Regions from separate parts of the Bacillus coreaensis genome, predicted to be linked through region 3. Evidence: riboswitches for the same ligand, from Rfam matches in the RefSeq annotation. Region 3 holds a riboswitch; each other region holds the start of a gene.
The links. A riboswitch is a leader RNA that binds a small molecule or an ion and turns the genes downstream of it on or off. The one in region 3 is predicted to bind cyclic di-GMP.
Positions count from the first base shown of each region.

Region 1: it holds a riboswitch for cyclic di-GMP, as region 3 does, so the genes downstream of both, ACQ5H4_RS19425 (DUF5667 domain-containing protein) here and ACQ5H4_RS16940 (amidase) in region 3, are expected to answer to the same signal.
Region 2: it holds a riboswitch for cyclic di-GMP, as region 3 does, so the genes downstream of both, ACQ5H4_RS17685 (methyl-accepting chemotaxis protein) here and ACQ5H4_RS16940 (amidase) in region 3, are expected to answer to the same signal.
Region 4: it holds a riboswitch for cyclic di-GMP, as region 3 does, so the genes downstream of both, ACQ5H4_RS22165 (STAS domain-containing protein) here and ACQ5H4_RS16940 (amidase) in region 3, are expected to answer to the same signal.

Region 1 is NZ_JBOCCY010000017.1:28,513-33,294, reverse strand. Features, by position in the region: gene ACQ5H4_RS19435 (3-phenylpropionate MFS transporter) at 1-992, shown strand, start outside; gene ACQ5H4_RS19430 (hypothetical protein) at 1,140-1,289, shown strand; gene ACQ5H4_RS19425 (DUF5667 domain-containing protein) at 1,375-2,538, opposite strand; cyclic di-GMP riboswitch class I at 2,642-2,727, opposite strand; gene ACQ5H4_RS19420 (transglycosylase domain-containing protein) at 2,929-4,782, shown strand, end outside.
Region 2 is NZ_JBOCCY010000013.1:76,035-80,816, reverse strand. Features, by position in the region: gene ACQ5H4_RS17690 (ATP-binding protein) at 975-1,397, shown strand; cyclic di-GMP riboswitch class I at 1,546-1,633, shown strand; gene ACQ5H4_RS17685 (methyl-accepting chemotaxis protein) at 1,923-3,614, shown strand; gene ACQ5H4_RS17680 (HD-GYP domain-containing protein) at 3,708-4,715, shown strand.
Region 3 is NZ_JBOCCY010000012.1:42,643-47,424, reverse strand. Features, by position in the region: one part of gene ACQ5H4_RS16950 (IS3 family transposase) at 1-232, shown strand, start outside; gene ACQ5H4_RS16945 (YhfC family intramembrane metalloprotease) at 382-1,152, shown strand; cyclic di-GMP riboswitch class I at 1,200-1,289, shown strand; gene ACQ5H4_RS16940 (amidase) at 1,333-2,199, shown strand; gene ACQ5H4_RS16935 (LysR family transcriptional regulator) at 2,313-3,197, shown strand; gene aroQ (type II 3-dehydroquinate dehydratase) at 3,336-3,794, shown strand; gene ACQ5H4_RS16925 (TetR/AcrR family transcriptional regulator) at 4,265-4,782, opposite strand, start outside.
Region 4 is NZ_JBOCCY010000024.1:48,132-52,913, forward strand. Features, by position in the region: gene ACQ5H4_RS22150 (FMN-dependent NADH-azoreductase) at 1-499, shown strand, start outside; gene ACQ5H4_RS22155 (Spo0E family sporulation regulatory protein-aspartic acid phosphatase) at 611-832, shown strand; gene ACQ5H4_RS22160 (putative bifunctional diguanylate cyclase/phosphodiesterase) at 894-1,673, shown strand; cyclic di-GMP riboswitch class I at 1,734-1,820, shown strand; gene ACQ5H4_RS22165 (STAS domain-containing protein) at 1,975-2,292, shown strand; gene ACQ5H4_RS22170 (PP2C family protein-serine/threonine phosphatase) at 2,292-3,140, shown strand; gene ACQ5H4_RS22175 (flagellar assembly protein A) at 3,154-4,782, shown strand, end outside.

The DNA of each region.
Region 1 (4,782 bases), on a different contig from region 3:
CAACGCTGTTCGCTTTTCCTTTTGCGTCAAGGTTTTTAAGTGCTCATAAGGTAATTCTGAGTTTGACGGTTATCTCACTCATTTCCACCGTTCTTTATATTCCATCTTCTTCGTTTACAACCTTATTCGTTGTAACGATCCTATTTAGTGCTGTTTATCCGACACTTTTGCCTGCTGTCGAAAGTGCCGCGGCAGTGTTAGTAAGTCAACATGGAATACATTATGGAAAAAGTCGTAAATACGGATCGATTGGATTTGTTGTCTCTGTTTTTATTATTAGTATGTTAACAGGGCAGTGGGGAGAGCAAGCCATATTGTGGAGTATGTTTGTCGGTCTTGGTTTCATGCTAATTATGTCTTTTTTACCAACACCGCCTATTTTATTAGAGGCACCATCCAAACAAAATCGAAAAGGGGCATTATCTGTCCAGAAATTATTAGAAGTTAAAAGCTTTCCGATCGTATTACTCATTGTTGTGTTATTACAAGGAGCACATGCTTCTTATTACAACTATGGATATATTTATTTACAAGACTTACAAGTGAATCAATATTATATCGGTTTGATTATTAACATAGCGGTCATTTTTGAAATCTTTTACTTTATGAAAGCAGATTCCTTGTTTCAAAAATGGAATACATCCTCCTTATTATTGCTAGCGGCAGCAGGTTCTACTTTAAGGTGGATCCTTTTGTTTTTGTTCCCCAATATCTGGGTATTTATTCTTTCTCAAGGTTTACATGCTTTATCCTTTGGAGTGGCACATTACGCGTTTATTACTTATATCACTAAGAATCTACCAAAGGAACAAATTCCAAATGCTCAAGGAATTTATTCTGCGATTGCTTTAAGCTTAAGCACCGCTGTATTAACACTGATAGGTGGATTCTTGTATGAGATTTCCCCGAATCTTGCCTTTTTAGGTATGATTATTTGTACCATTCCGGCAATTTTAGTTATTGTTGGTTCAAGAAGTCGGTTTAATTATTAAAAAAGTTTGTGGGGAGCATGGAACTATTAAAGTTCATGCTCTTTTTGCATAACTTATGACGCGAAAGTTTCTGATTTTTCGACTCTCATGTCATAAACTTTTTCTTATGACGCACTATATAAACATATTAAGATTTGGAGGCACATCATGACGAAAGAAAACAATGAGTACAAAAGCCTTTTATCTATTAGTGAAGAGAACGAGCAAAAATTAGAAATAAGTTCAACAGGTTATGGGCTTGTAAGTACTTCAGGTGAAACAGAACAAAATCATCAGAATAATCATGGACAGAAATAAGTGGGTTGGTAAAAGCAGTGAATTTTCACTGCTTTTTCATTTGACAAAAAATAAAGTAGCCACTGAATAATCAGTGGCTGACAGATTAATCTTTGTTCTTTTCGTTACTTTTGCTTTGTTGCTCGGCTTGACGTTTCGCTTCTTCTCTTTGCTTCTCGGCAGCTTTACGCTGTTCTTCCGCTAGACGATTGGCTTCTTCTCTTTTCTTCTCGGCAGCTTTACGCTGTTCTTCCGCTAGACGTTTGGCTTCTTCTTTTTGCTTTTCGGCAGCTTTACGCTGTTCTTCTGCTAAGCGATTTACTTCTTCTTTTTGCTTTTCCGCTGCTTTGCGTTGTTCTTCTTCTAAGGGTTTTGTTTCTTCTTTTTGTTGTTCTTCTGAAGGTTGCTGAACAGATTTTTCCTTTTTTGCAACAGAAGCTAACTGAACCTCAGTGCTATCCGAAATTGCTTCTGTCTTTACTTCATCGGTTTCTGTCTTTTCTTCGTCAGTTCCTTCTACATCTGGGTTTATTTGTTCCTCTTGTTCTATAGTGGACACGGTTTGTTTAGGAGCCTTCTTTTTTCCATTCGATAGTTCAGACGGATGGATGCCTAGTTCCTTTGCAACATCTCCAAATCCCTTGTTTTCCCCATTAAAAAGAGCACCAACTTCCTCAACGGTCTTATCTGTTGCATTAGCTAGGATAAATACCTGTACAATTTGGCCATATCCCAAACCGGAATCACGTAACTCTTTTACTTTTGTTTCATCAAGTGCATTTACAATCGAAGGGAGTTTGGCTAGAACTTGTTGTTTCTCCTCAACGTCTTCTAGTAAGCTTTCATCTAGTAGTTCGCCAACTTCTTCATTTAATTCAATTGAATCTTCAAGCTTTTCATCTAATTCTAAAACCTGTTCCTCATTCATCTCTTCATTTATTATCATTTCAGCAATTGTTTCTTCAGCATCTGTAAGTATTTTTAGATAGTCTTCAATAGCTTCTTGAACAAATACTTGTTTTTCTTCTTCGGACATGGCCTTTGCCTCTGCGATACGTTCTTCCGCAAATTGAAGGAGTAAATCTGTTTCTTCTGATCCATTAGATGCAAGGAATAGTTGAATGTCTTCTACTAATCGATCAATGGTATAGATAAATTGATCAGGCGTTGTTCCTGGATCGTAACTGTCGGCGGTTTCCTCGGCAAGTACAGAGTTACCAAACAAAAACATACTTGAGATAACGAGTGGAGCGGTCCATTTTCTTTTCATCCATTTTTCTCCCTGGAATAAATTTAGTAATCTTTATCCATAAGACTTTTATTGAAACAAAAAGGACTAGTCCCGAAGAATAGTCCTGTAGTCCTACATTCTCTTCGGTAACTGGCAGGCATAGTTCATTTGACCTTAGCCCCTGTAGTTTTGCGTCCTTATATTTCTATAAGTTTGCCCTTATCGGATATTTCCTACTTCTATCTTACTATCGGGAAGGATTTTAATATACAGGTAAAAATTCACTGTGAGGAGTATCCAGAAATGAAGTAGTATAAACCTTCAAGCTGTTTTTTATAAAATAACCCAGATATTTTATTTTTACTAAATCGGGTATAACATAATAGTTAACTTTTTAAGCAAAAGGTGGGAGAATTTTTCGTGGGAAGAATGGAAAGACGACAACAAAGGAAGACCTCAAAGTTTTCTTGGAGTGCCTTTACTTCAAAGAGCGCAAAAATCAAGATACTTTCGGCAATTATAGGTATGGCTCTCGTTTTCTTTATGATTTTTAACATCTTAATCTGGACAACAGACGTGAGCAAGTTAGAAGAACCTGCACCACAACCAACCATCATTTTTGATCAAAGGGGAGAGGTCGCAAGTAAAATTGCATCATCTAATATTGAAGGCGTTAGTATTGAGAAAATACCGGACACTGTTGTACATGCGGTGATTGCAACAGAGGACCAGAGGTTTTATAAGCATGATGGAATTAACTATTTTGCCATTGCGAAGGCTTTGATAAAAAACACCCTGAGTGGAGAAATCGTGGCTGGAGGTAGTACATTAACACAGCAGCTAGCTAAAAATGCTTTTTTAACACAAGAACGAACATATACTAGAAAGTTTAAAGAACTTATTATTACAAAAAGAATTGAACAAAAGTATTCAAAAGATGAAATTATGGAGAGATATTTAAACCAAATCTACTTTGGTGAAGGGGCATGGGGAATCCAACGTGCTGCCCAGACGTACTTTGGAAAGGATGTTAGTGAATTAACTCTTGGGGAATCAGCTATGATAGCGGGATTAATAAAAGCCCCGTCCATTTTGTCTCCATTTAAGGATATGGACCGATCGGTAGAACGAAGAGATCTTGTTTTATCACTTATGGAAGAAGAAGGCTATATTACGGAAGCGGAACGAAACGAGGCAAAAGAACAGACAATCGTTTTAGAAGGAAAAAAAATCGATGGTTATAAAGGGAAATACCCTTATTATGTTGACCATATCATTGCAGAAGCGATTGAACAATATGAACTAACTGAAAACGAGATTCTTTCAGGTGGTCTAAGAATTTATACAGAACTAAATCCAGTCATTCAAAATGCGGCTGAAGAAGTGTATGACGATAATAGCCTATTTCCTGAAAGTACGTCTGATCAGCTGCTTCAAAGTGGGGCAGCCTTTATCGCCCCCGCTACAGGAGGAATCACCGCCCTTGTCGGAGGTAGAGGGGAACATGTGTTTAGAGGCTTTAACCATGCGACTCAATTAGAGCGTCAGCCAGGATCTACAATGAAGCCATTAGCTGCGTATACACCTGCCCTTGAACAAGGATATGACATATTTGATAAACTGCAGGATCGCCCTATCGACATTAATGGATATCAACCATTGAATTATGATAAACGTTTCCGTGGAGAGGTAACGATGTATGATGCCTTGGTTAACTCCTATAATGTGCCTCCTGTATGGCTCCTTCAGAAAATGGGAGTGAAATATGGGGTCAATGCCGTGGAACGCTTTGGTATTTCGTTGGAGGAAGAAGACCAAACAGCTGGTATGACACTTGGCGGCTTACACAAAGGAGTATCACCTTTAGCAATGGCACAGGCTTATTCTACATTTGCCAACAAAGGGGTACGAATCACAGCCCACTCGATTACCCGAATTGAAGATGCAGAAGGAAAAGTGATTGCACAATGGAAAAATCATGCGATCAAGGTGACGGACCCAGAAGTTGCTGAGAAAATGACGTATATGTTAAAAGGAGTCGTTGATGAAGGGACAGGAGAAAATGCGAAGGTAAGTGGTTGGGATATTGCTGGAAAAACAGGAACGACCGAACTACCTTTTGCAAACGATGCTGGAACAAAGGATCACTGGTTTGTCGGGTATTCACCTGAAATGGTGGGAGCGGTATGGATGGGGTACGATCAAACTGACGAAAATCATTATCTAACCACATCAAGTAGTTCTACCGTAACGATTTTATTTAAAGAAATTTTTAGTAGGTCC
Region 2 (4,782 bases), on a different contig from region 3:
TAACCAGCGAACGAAGGAATAGCGGGAAATTGAGTGGGAAATGAAAGGTAATTTTTAACTGCACATAGTAGAAATAAAAATAAGGAAAATTCATCATTTTTTGATTTTTTATTAAGGGTTAAGGTTTGAATTATTCCTCTTTGATATGCCATGAAAAACTTTTGAAAAAGAGTTATTGTAGTATAGTTGAATGAGACAAAGAGTATATTTGTGTCTCTATAAAAAAATACCGACTTTTAAACAAAATAACGTACCTTAAATAAAAATAGCATCCCAAAACCGAAGGTTTCCTGATCCGATTCAGAAGACCTTCGGTCTTTTTTTCTGAAAAAGAAAGGGAGAACAGGGAGAGGGGAAACAAGAGAAATGTCATGAAGAAAGGTGTGAGGAAAGCAAGATAAAACAGGGTTTCGCAACGGAAAAGAAGGAAGGGAAAGCATGAGCAAAAGTGGGAAAGGAAGCGGGTAAAACGATATGTAAACCTTAACTCTACTCCCCGTTATTTTTTTTCAAAATCTATGCACAGCTTATACACAAATGAGGAAAATGCATGAAAAAAGCAGGAACGTTTATTATTCTTTAGTCTGTAATGCTTATAAAATATCCTTCTACTACCATAATCTTTTTATCTAAGTTCCCAGAAGGTAAGAAGAAGGAATATCAATTACTTTATGTGATGGATTGCATGGCTAATATGTTTTCTATTTATTTTATTTTTATGGAATGTATTTGATGTTCCAAACCATGGTTTAGATAGAGCAGAACATCACTCTCTTTTATTTACTTGATGATCAAGGATTAACATATGATTTTATTGATAATAACCACTGTAGCTTGAATCGTAAGTGTTTTTGCTAATTCCTATACGTATTTCGCTTTTAGAAATGTATAATACTTCTTTCTTTGCTTCTTTTTGGGGCTCAGTGGCTAATATTTTTTAAGACAAGTATTGATTCTGATACATTCAAATATTAATGCTTTTTGTAATCTCTAATTATGAGTTCTTAGAGAGGAGTGAGTATGAGAATATACTATGTGTAATAGAAAAAGAGGTAGACAATCATACTGAATTGAAGTCTTCATACTTAATTAAGTATGCCATGATTGAGGCTGTAAATAATGCAGTTGAACATGGCGGTTTTCCTGTAAACATACAGTTTCTTACCAGTAAAAAGGAGTTTGGTTTTAAAGTCAGTGACAATGGTCGAGGTTTTCTTATAGAGGAGAAGATAAAACTAATTAATGATAAGGGGTTAGATATTCTTCTAACAGACTGTCTATATGAAGAACGAGGTAGAGGGATTTATATGATATATAAGATTGCAAATAGGGTAATTTATAACAAAAAAGGGAACTCGATAACTGTATTATTTCAGAAAATTGAACCTCTAAATTGAAATTAGTAATGTGTTGTAAATCACATCCTTTATTTGAAATATGTTTATAATAAACAATGGAAAGTATTGGTGTCTTTTGTACACAGTGGAAAAAATGTCACAGAATATCCACTTGAAAATAGTAAAATAATACTATATATTTTTCAAAGTAATAAAGGGGCAAATCTATTGAAAAATAGAGACGCAAAACTATAGGGGTTAAGGGCATAAATAGTCTAAGTCAGCCAGTTGCAAAAAAACCCTTCTTTTATTATTAAAAGAAGGGTTTTTTATAAAGGAGATATGTTGTGAAGTTTATATATATTCAATGTTGGTAAAGGTAACTATGATTTTAATATAACCAATAATATTCGATTGAAAAAATTAAAGATATAACTGAGATAGTTGGTACGCCTAATTATGTTAGTTGTATCTGAAGGAAGAGGTAATTTAATAACAATATTGGATCACGAAAAACTATCTGAGGTTATTTGAGTTATGTGATGAATGCTATCACTCTGAAGGTACTGAAATGGAGAGAAAGAAATGAAAATTAATATAAGCAGGAAATTAATATTAGGATTTTCTACTGTCTTATTATTACTGGCAACAGTTTCAATAATAGCGTATGTACAATTTACAATAGTTGATAAAAATTATAAAAATGTTATCGAGGATAGCTTCAAGAAGACAAAGCTGATCAGTGAAATGGAAAATACCATACTTAAAGAGCAGATATACTTACGTGGTTATTTAGTAAACAGTAATACAGAAACTCTCCAAAAATTTCAGGAATCATCACAAAATTTTTCCGAAGTAGTAGAAGAATTTCTAAGTTTTAATGTAAGTAACGAAGCGAAGGAAATAGTTAATGAGTTTGTAGCCGTAGAAAAGGAATACACTCAATTAGCTAATGAACTAATTGTTTTAAAAGATGAGAATAAGAATGATGAAATTACACAATTAATGGTAGAAAAGGGAAATGGATTAGCAACTAAAATTACGGAGGTTGGAGATAAAGCACGTTTATTTCAAGAGACAAGTACGACAGAGACAAGCAACAAACTTTCAGAGGACACAAAAACGAGTAAAATGCTTATTGTTATTATAAGCAGTATAGCTCTTGTTTCAGGTCTTTTCATAGCTTTATACATTAGTAGAAATATATCTTTACCTGTTCAAAAAATCTCAAAATCTGCAAAAAAAATTGCAGATGGTGATCTACTAATTGATGAAATAAGGGTTAGAAATAGAGATGAAATAGGGGATCTGACAGATTCCTTTAATCTGATGGTAAATAATTTAAGAGAGCTAATTTTCAAAGTTAGCAACACATCGGAAACTGTAGCGTCATCTGCTGAAGAGTTAATGGCAAGTGCTGAACAAACAAGTTCAGCTATAACTTCAATCACAACTGCTATACAAGAAGTGGCAAGTGGAGCGGAAGTACAGGGGAGTTCTACAAGAGAAAGTGCGAAATTAGTGTCCGAAATGTTAAATGGAGTCAAGCGTCTATCAGTTACTTCTACAAATGTTGCAGATTCAACTTCAGAAACAGCAATTCAAGCAAATACAGGAAATGAGATGCTACAAAAAGTAGTAGTACAAATGGAGTCTATAAATAATTCAACAAACGAAACAAATAAAGTGATTAGGGAATTAGATAGTAACTCTAAGCAAATAGGAGATATTATTGGTGTGATTACAGGTATAGCTGACCAAACAAACCTGTTGGCATTGAATGCGGCCATTGAATCGGCGAGGGCAGGAGAACATGGGAAGGGATTTGCAGTTGTAGCAAATGAAGTTAGGAAATTAGCAGAACAATCAAGACTTTCAGCAAGCCAAATTGCAAACTTAGTTCAGCTTATTCAAAGCGATGTTGTGCGGGCAGTAGATATGATGAATAATGGAACGAGTGAAGTAACTAAAGGAAGGGTTTTAGTTGAAGATACAGGAAAAGCATTTGGAATGATTATAACTGCTATTGAAAATGTGAGTGCTGAAATACAGGAACTATCTAATGTATCTGAACAAATGTCTACAAGTATGGAACAAGTAAATGCATCCATTGATCAGGTCATCCAAATTTCAAAACAATCCATTGATAATACTGCTGAAATAGCCTCTGTATCAGAAGAACAATTAGCAACGGTGGAAGAAGTAACATCGTCAGCTTCAAACTTATCAAATATGGCTGAGGATTTAAGAGAATTGATAAGGGGCTTTAAGATATAGTTTTATAGTAATAAATGTAATAGTATAGGGGGGATTTTAGAAGATAATCAATCTTCCCCCAGCCAGACGAAAAAAGGTTAGGAGAAGAATTAAATGGAGGTCAAATATATAACACCTGATCAGTTTAGCTATTTCTTGAAATTGGCTGATGCAGTTTGCATTACGGATATTGATCATACTATTTTAGAAGTAAATAATAAATATCTCACTATGACAGGATATACGAAGGAGGAGGTAAGGGGGCGTAATGCTGGTTTTTTAAAATCGAATTTAACTTCTCCATCTATTTATAGGGAAGTAAAGGATACGTTAAAACAGCTAAAATCTTGGTCAGGAGTATTTGTTAATAAAAAGAAATGTGGTAATTTATGGCATTCTCATATTACTATTTCTCCGATAGAGATAGAGAATCGTGTATATTTTATTGGAGTTTTTAGGGAATTAGAACAATTAAATCAAGGTACATATCTTAGTGAAAGTCAAAGGTTAAAAACCAAAAGAGAAATATTAAAAACAATGGCTATCTCATGCGAAATACACGATCCTGGAATTGAAAATCATCTATTAAGAGTACAAAAACTCTGTGAATCCCTTCTACAAAAAATACAAGAAAGAAATGTCCAAGCACATTATGATCCTTCATATTTCACAGATATTGTTTATACAAGTATATTGCATGATATTGGAAAGGCTGGTATTCCAGAGAGTATCTTATATAAGCCTCGGAGTTTAAATAGTTATGAAAGAGATATTATTGAGTTTCATCCAAAATTTGGTGTGGAAATATTGAGTAAAATTTCAATTGATATAAATAATAGCTTTACAAAAAGTCTTGAAATTGCAAAAAATATAATAATGTATCATCACGAGAAGTGGGATGGATCAGGTTATCCATTTAGGTATAAGGGAATGCAAATTCCTTTTGAAGCAAGAGTAGTAGGAATAGTTGATGTCTTTGATGCATTAACCAGTAGAAGAGCATATAAGGATGCTTGGGCAGAGCAGGATGCCCTACATTACATATATAAAGAACGGGGCAAGCACTTTGATCCAGAGATTACAGATGCTTTTTTAGATATGTTTGGAGTGTATAAAAACTAATTTGGTTGTATAATTATAGAAGAAATAAACTCTTGTTTCGAAGTAGTTATAAAAACATCATTTTTTT
Region 3 (4,782 bases):
ACAAAGTATGTCACGTAAGGGAAACTGTTACGATAACGCAGTAATAGAGAACTTTTTCGGCATTCTAAAATCGGAATTTTTATATACTCAAGAGTTTGAAAGTGTAGAACATTTTAAAATTGAATTAGAAGAATATATTGATTACTACAATAACAAAAGGATTAAAGCCAAATTAAAAGGTCTGAGTCCGGTACAATACCGGACTCGGACTCAGACCTTAAGAGTTGCCTGATGAAATAAATGTCTAACTTTATGGGGTCACTTCATTAAAGAGGTGCTTTTTTAATTGGAAAAAAGAACAAAACCCCATTGACAGAATATAACTCTTACTTTAATATTATCATTATCAATAATGATAATAAAAACAAGGGGGGATTTACGATGATTAGCAATGCAACAATCTTAAGCATGGTCGCAGTTATTATTTTTTCCATTCTTCTATTTACTAACGCCATTCTAATAACAAAAAAACAGGTAGGAATTTCACTCAAGCCGTTAATAATAGGTAGCATCGGGTTTGTTATTATCACTCAAGTATTAGAGAAACTTCTTCATGTTGCAGCCATAACCAATTTTCCAAACTATGCGGAACATCCATGGTTATTTGGATTATACGGCGGTTTTGCGGCAGGGATATTTGAGGAAGTAGGGCGCTATATCTTATTTATCTGGCTGTTGAAAAAATATCAGGATTACAAAGGTGGGCTGTCTTTCGGGGTAGGCTGGGGTGGCATTGAAGCCGTAGTTATTGCCCTTTCAACGGTTGTACCATTCCTTCTCTTTGCAACGATGATCAATGCAGGTACATTTGATGCCTCTATCGGAGCTAGTCTTCCGAGTGATCAAGCAGCAACCATTAAAGAAACATTATTAAATCAAGGAGTTTCTCACTACCTATGGGGAATACCAGAGCGTTTCTTTGCTCTCTTTATGCAAATCGCTTTCACTTTACTTGTTTTACTAGCGGTCATTAAAAAGAAGTTCCAATACGTACTGCTCGCAATTATCGCTCATGCGGCAATTGATTTTCCTTTAGCCTTCTACCAAACTGGATACATCAAAAGCTTATGGATTATTGAGTTGTACATTGCCTTCATCGGAGTTCTATCTTTCTTCATTATAAAAAGATTAAGAAAATTGCTGATTGGGTAAAAATACCTGAGACAAAAGTTGGTTTTAATAAAGTATAATAAAAGAAAAACTGTAAAAGGCAAACTTCTCCGAAAGGGAAGGACGCAAAGCCGTGAGCCTAATCGCTTGATCTAGCGAATGGTTGTCAGGTTGCCAGGTCTCATTTTGTGAGCCTCGGCTGGCAGAATGGGGGAACTTGAAATGAAAAAGCTAGTAGTATCAATGATTGTTGTGTTGCTTTTTTCAATAGGAGGCTTTGGATCAAAAATGAGTGCTTCTACTGTAGATCGCTCCACCTGGCTATGGAATCCGTGGGAAATTGTTAGTGATGAAGAGGGAACAATAAGCTTTCTCGAACAAAAGCAAATCAACAAAGTCTATGTACAAATCGATCGTGATATCCCAATGAATGTGTACCGTAGCTTTACTACGAAGGCATCAGTAAAAGGGATAAAAGTATATGCTCTAGACGGAGCACCAAGCTGGGTAGCTCCAAAAGGATATCGAAATCAAGATGCGTTAATGAACTGGTTAAAAACCTATCAAGCTGGGTCAACCGCTTCTCAAAAATTTACGGGTATTCATTTAGATGTAGAGCCTTACTTATATAGCGGTTGGAATACGAAACGAGCGGCAACTGTTAAAAGTTATCAAGAATTAATAACTAAAGCGAGTGCCTCTGCTGACACATTAAAACTACCTCTTGAAGCCGACCTGCCATTCTGGTTTGATGAAGTGTCTTACAACAATACGTTTGGCAAAGGAAATCTAGCAGAGTGGGTTATTACAAAAACGAATAGTGTAACGATTATGGCCTACCGTGATACCGCCCCAGCTATCATTGAAATCGTCAAAAATGAAATAGCCTTTGCCGGCAAACACAATAAGGCATTAGTCATCGGTGTAGAAACAGGTGCAACAGACGAAGGCGATATAATTTCCTTTTTTGAAGAAGGGGAAGCCTACATGAATGAGCAGCTTGATTTGGTTGCCTCCCATTACGGAACCACTCTTGGATATAAGGGACTGGCAATCCACCATGTGGGAAGCTGGAAAACCATGAAATAAAGAACAAAAGAAAGCACTCAAAGAGTGCTTTTTTGTTCATATTCAGTCCTTTTTCTTACCTAAAAAACATCATATACTTTGTTTAAAGCTTGGAAACAGGGAGGGCTCTGTTTATGAACCTGAAACATTTACAATATTTTCGTGTGCTAGCCAAAACACAGCATTATACAAAAGCAGCCGCTCAGCTATATATCACACAACCAAGTCTTAGCCAGGCAATCGGCGAGCTTGAAAAAGAATTAAGTATCAAGTTATTTGAAAAGGTTGGTCGAAATATTAAGCTGACCAAATACGGCCACTATTTTTTAACCTATGTGGAAAATGGATTAGAGGAGCTTGAAAAGGGTGAAAGGAATCTTCAAAAGCTCACCAATGCCAATACGGGTATCATTGACTTAGCATTCATTTTCTCCTTAGGAGCCGATTTTGTCCCATCGATTATTCAGTCTTTTATGGAAGAAAATGAGGGCGGACAAGTAACCTTTTCTTGTATTCAAGGAACCACACAGAATATCATCCAAGGCTTAAAGGAAGAAAATTATGACCTTGCTTTTTGTACGTATGCGGAACATGAACCAGAAATTGATTTTATTCCATTAATGAAGAGAGATATTGTACTCATCACTCATAAAGATCATCCGTTAGCATCCAAGGATTCCGTGGAATTAATGGATATTGCTGAGGAAAAATTCATTTGTTTTAACAAGAAAAGTCTATTTCGTCCCGTAATCGATCAATTATTTACGGATGCCGGGATCACTCCATATATATCTTGTGAAGTAGCAGAAGATACGGCATTGGTGGGCTTAGTGGCAGCCAAACAAGGAGTGGGAATCCTTCCGCGATCCTCCACCTTAGACCTGTTTGACATTAAAGTTCTACCTTTTCAGGAGCCGCTCCCAGAACAAATTATCTACATGGCGAGTGTAAAGAATCGTTACCTATCACCTGTAGTGGAAAAGTTTAAAAGTTATATTGAAAGAAATTCACTTAACTAAGACTCTTTTTTTTATTTTTCATAGGGTAAGCCTATAGATCTCACCAAAAAACCGATTGGTATTTATGGATTGTCTGTTTTAGAATAGTCGTATAAACAAGTTTGTGAAATAATGAGCAAGAGGAAGAGGGAATCTATGATGAAAAAGGTGCTTATGCTAAACGGTGTGAATCTTAATATGTTTGGAAAACGTAATCCGAAGGTGTATGGAACGATTACCCTAGATGAAATTAATGAAAACATGAAAAAGTTAGCAGAAGAGTTAGATCTAGAACTTGAAACATTCCAAACGAACTGTGAGGGAGAGATGGTAGATCGCATTCATCAAGCCTATCGTGAAAAAGTCGATGCAGTGATTATTAATGCTGGTGCCTGGACCCACTATAGCTACGGAATTCGCGATGCTTTAGATATTTTAGAAGTACCGTTTATTGAGATTCATATGTCTAATATCCATGCAAGAGATGAATTTAGACATCGTTCTGTATTTGCAGAAATTGCTCAAGGTCAGATTAGCGGTTTTGGATGTGACAGTTACTTATTAGGGTTAAGAGCCGCAAAAACACTTATTGATGAAAAGCAATTACAAGAAGCTTAAAAAAAAGCTAGCAGGCCAATAACTAAAGGGTTCCGTTTTTTGGGTACTTTATTAATTAAAATACACAAGACAAGACGTATGAATTTGCATACGTCTTGTAGTAATTAACATGATTAAGTATTGTACAATTAAAACTGGTCGATAAAAAGCTGCTGATTCCCACATTTAGGTTTAAGAGGGTCCGCACTTATCAGTTGAGGGATCAGGTTAAGCACCCGAGCTGAAAAATAGACGGAGAAATTCCGATTAATTAGTAATTGTTATTAAAAAAAGCTTAAATAAACGGAGAGATTCCGCCTAATGGCTCAAAAAATCCCAAAATAGGAGATTTTGCTTTGCATAAGCGGAAAACCTCCCCTTATTTACCTCCGAAATCCGCTCCATTCTGCATCTAACCGGAAATTCTCCGCTTATTATGCTAGTTACTCGATTAAGGCCAAGACAAAGGGACCCATGACCTGCTAGCTTTGTTATTGAAGATACGAACGTAGTTGTTGTAGTTTTGCTTTTCCAAAGTGATCCTCTAAGGTTCTTACTGCACTTTCCACTACAAACTGCCTCTTTTGGCTAGGCTGCAAAAGCTCCTCTAAGATGAAATCGAGCAGCTCGATATATTTCACAGAGTCAGTCATATGCATGCTCTCTTTTTTTAGACTCATAATTTCAAGTGTAAGTTGTTCTTGATAAGATTTATCTTTCTTATGACAAGTTGGAGACCAATCATCCAACAGTTCCGGTGAAAGAAGTTGCTCACCGGTTTCCCCTACATTCTTCATTAGTGCCAAAAGTCGATTAACACTATATCTTACTACCCGTTCAGGATTGCTCTTTAAGCTATTCGCCATTCTCTCATACTTAAGGTTATGGTGGAAAATAGCGGTAAACATAATGGCAGCATCAAGAAGATAGGGTTTCATGCTCTCGCCAAAAATTTCATGAAAGCGTTCGTATACCCAACGTAACATTCGCAACTGAAAATCACTAATAA
Region 4 (4,782 bases), on a different contig from region 3:
TGGTCAAGACCTTTTTGATGCATTTGGTAAGGTTCAAAATGGTGGAGAACTAACTGACGTTGAATCACGTTTGTTAGCTGCAAAACAAAAAGCAATGGATGCACTTTCAAGCGCAGATGTTGTTGTGTTTGCGTTTCCGTTATGGAATTTAACGATCCCTGCAAAATTACAAACGTTTATTGATTATGTATACGCAGCAGGCTTCGCATTTAAATATGATGCTTCTGGTAACCTAGTAAGCTTAATGCCAGAAAAGAAGGCCATATTCCTAAATGCACGCGGAGGGGTTTATTCAGCGCCTGAAGCAGCACCGATGGAAATGGCTGTGAACTATATGCGTAATGTTTTTGGTGGAGTGTTTGGAATGCAAATCATTGATGAAGTGATTATCGAAGGACATAATGCGATGCCAGATAAAGCACAAGAAATCATTGCTGCAGGTTTAGAAGAAGTAAAAGCATCTGCACGCCGTGTAGTTGAGTTAGCAGTCAAAGCATAAATAGATTAAGTAAGGCCCTTGCGATAAAACGCAAGGGTTTTTTAATATCTTAAAATATGAAAAACCTACTATATCTTTTAGAGAATTATGATTAAGTCCATATAATTGGCAATGATAGGACGGAAAAAAGTTAGGTTGCTTGAAGAAATTGACATAAAGAAGAAATTACTTTTAGAAATAGCTTCTGAGCTAGAATTAACAAATGAAAAAGTTGTTACCTGCAGCCAAGAGTTAGATGTGTTAATAAATTTATTCTATAAAATAGATCATTCTCCAGCCATATGTCTAACAGACCAAATCATAAATTGGGGGAAGTGCAGTGACCATGTTTGAATCTATTCCAAAAACAGTTGATAACAATGACCGGATTTCCCAGGAATATTAGCTTTATGAAATGGAAAGTGATTTAAAGAAAGCATTAGTAAGAGAAGAATTCATCCTTAACTATCAACCGAGAGTGGATACATATACAGGGGAAATTAAAGGAGCAGAAGCGCTTATCCGATGGAATCATCCTATATGGGGAGTAATTTCTCCAATGGAATTTATCCCTTTGGCAGAAGAGAGCGGTTTGATAGATGAAATGAGTGTATGGATTCTCCAAAAAGTTTGCAGCTTGCTTATAAAATGGGAAGGAACAGGAGTTAAAAGAGTCCCTATTTCCATTAACCTATCTGCAAAAACATTGAAGAGGGCGGATTTTATTCCAATAGTTTTAAAATATTTACAAAAATATCAAGTAAGCCCTAGTTTATTAGAAATAGAGATTACAGAGAATTCCATGCTTGAGATGGATGCGTCTGTTTTCTCCAATATTGATTCGCTAAAAGATTTAGGAATATCTATTTCGATTGACGATTTTGGTACAGGATTTACTTCCATCAGTCATCTGAAAAAGCTTAAGGTTCAGTTTTTAAAAATTGATAAGTCTTTTATAAAAAATATAATAGAAAACGAAGAAGATTCCATCATAGTAGAATGCATTCATTTACTGGCAAAAGGGTTTAATTTAAAGGTCGTTGCGGAGGGTGTTGAAACGATTGAACAGTGGGAAATGTTAAAAAAAATGAATTGTCACTTTATTCAAGGTTACTTATTTAGTAAACCATTGGAAGAAAAGCAGTTTGTAAATTTTATTTCAAATGGTAAGAACATTCCTGCTTTTGCTAGATGATTAACCTAGATTTACCATTTAAATGATTCAAAAAGACGACGATATACTTAATAAATAAACCATCGATAATGGCAAACTTATTGAAAAATAAGGACGCAAAGCTACGGGTCTAAAGCTAGGTTCAGCAATGATCGCCGGGTTTCCGAAAGGGTTGGAATAATAAGATAGGAGGCAGTCTACCCTATTCTATTAGAGCTCACCAATCTTTTTGGTGAGCTTTTTTGCACCTATTAAGTTAGAAACAATATGCTTTGGGTCTATCTCTTATAGAGATTAAATACTTCATAAGGAGGTAGAGAAAATGGGATTAGTAATAGAAAAGGAAGAACAGGGGACAACAACTGTTTTTAAATTTAAAGGGATTTTAGATATATCGACTGCGAATGTTATTGATCCACTACTAGAAGAAACTCAGGGTATCAATACCTTAATTTTTGACTTTAGTGATTTAGATTTTATTGATTCTACAGGTATAGGTTCAATAATAAACTCTATTTATTTGTCACAGGAAAATAATTTTCAACTTAAACTTTTAGGAATGAATGAACTAACTCACCAAATATTTGAAACTGTAGGAGTGTATCGTATTTTAGATACGATACAAAGGGAGGTTGTTTAATGTATTTTGATAGCCTCACATACAATTATCCTACTAAAACGGATGACAAACAAAATGTCTTTGATAAGTCTTTACAAAGAGAAATAAATTTAGCAAGAAATATTCAGTCTCAACTTCTTAATGGAAAAACTCCTACCTTTGAAGGTGGGGAAGTATCAGGTTCATCTCTTCCTGCTCGACTAATCGGTGGTGATTATTATGATTTTTATCTTTTAGTTAATGGAAACATTCGGATTGTTATCGGTGATGTAATGGGGAAAGGGATACCGGCTGCCATGTTAATGATATTAACTAGAGGCGCTTTTCGGAGTGCTGCTGAAAGTACTCAAGGTCCTGGTGAAACATTAACGGCTATGAACCAAGCGCTCTATGAAGATCTAAGAACATTAAAGTCATTTGTCACTCTTTTTTGTGCAGATTGGAACCCTAAAACAGGAATATTAACGTACGCCAATGCGGGGCATAATCTCCCTCTTTATATTAAGGGGAAAAGCAATAATATTGAGGAACTACCAAATGTAAAAGGAATTATGGTTGGGGGACTACCAAATCAAGTGTATAAAGAAAATAATGTATATCTTGAAGAATTAGATACAATCTTTTTCTATACAGATGGAATTATTGAAGCCCAAAATGATACGGGTGAACGATATAAATTGGAAAGGCTAATTCAAACATTGATACAAAACAAAGATCTAGGGGTAGGAGAACTTGAGAAATGTGTCATGAAATCAATAGAGCAATTTACAGAGGGCGTTCCTCAAAAAGATGATATCACAATGGTTTTATTAAAAATAAGCCAACAAAAGGCTGATATTACCAGCCTAAATTCCCCTGTTATTGGTTAGGAGGGATTCTTTCATGCAAAGTATATTATCAAAAGGGAATAGCATAAACGAAGCGATACATGTTGGTCTTGAGATACTAGATACAACGAGGGATAAAGTAAATATTGAGATTATTGAGCAGGGCACAAAAGGAATATTGGGCATAGGATCAAAAAAGTCAGTCGTAAAGTTAACAAAGGTTTTAACTTCTTCCACACCTGAAATTGAAGATCTTTTAAATGAAATGATTGAAGAAGAAAGTTTTGAAGAAGAAGAGAATTCGAAAAACATATTATATGAAGACCATACGAAACAGGTTGAATTAGATCCACTTCAAGGAAAGGTTTGGATATCGAATGGAAGAATAAATTTCAAAGCATCAGCAAATCATTTTCCTACAATTACTATTCAACCTGGAATTAAATTGTATAGAAATAATTTACTTGTTAATGAGAAAACGGCGGTCATTTCTGATTTGGATCTATACGACATCGAAGGGGAAAATGTTGAGTCCGAAACGAAATGGAAAGTAACACTTGATAATCAAAAGTTAAAAGCTCAGTTATCTATAGAACCAGGTTATCGCATTATTCGGACAATCCCAGATATTGAACCAAATAATCATCTAGATGTATCAGCTATTGAGAAAAAAGAGGTAAATAATACACTAACTTTTCCAGAGGTTATGCAAAAACTTGAAGAAATGGGTGTTAAACAGGGGATTAACAAAGGCCAAATTCAAAAAGCAATTGATGCATTGGTTCCTTCAACGTTTGAGATTGCTTCGGGGCTTGCCCCTAAAGAAGGAACTGATGGTTGGGTTGAACTGAAAGTCGATGTAGAGATGCAGAAGGGGCCGAAGGAAAAAGAAGATGGTAGGGTGGATTTTCGTGAAACCATTACAATTCCAAATGTTGAGAGAGGACAGGTAATTGGAATCATACATCAACATACACCAGGAGAGCCAGGATATACAGTAACAGATGAACCCATTCCTCCGAAACGAGTTTATCCAACTATTTTCATTGCTGGAACAGGGGTAGTGAAAGTGGCTAACAAAATCGTTGCAACGCAATCAGGACGTCCTTTTATAGAACGGAGAGGTCAGTTGCTTCGGGTAAAAATATTCCAGAAACTTACACATAAAGGGAATGTTGACTTATCAAGTGGCAATATCCGCTTTTCTGGAGATGTAGAAATATTTGGTGAAGTTGAAAATAACATGATTGTTGAGGCTGAAGGAGATTTATATGTTCAAAAGACAGTCACAAATGCAATCCTTATTTCCTCAGGAGCTATTCAAGCAAATGGAACCATTATCGGATCGGAAGTATCAGCAGGGAAAAATAATTTACTTGTAACAGAATTAGGGCATCTGCTGGGGATTATCAACAGGAATGTGGAAAATATTATTACCATTATTAAGCAATTAAATCAAACTTCGGCATTTAAATCTAGTGATCTACAAAGTGGTGGGTTACAGCCATTAATCCGTATCCTGTTAGAGAAGAAATTCAAAAGCTTTCCTCCTGTTGTAAAAAAATATATTGAAGCTGTAAGAATAGGAGAAAAGTATTTAGAAAATGAAGATTGGAGATTGATAGGTGTAACTTTATCTCGGTATTTTTTATCAATTTCTAATGAAGTAACCTCACTCGATGAT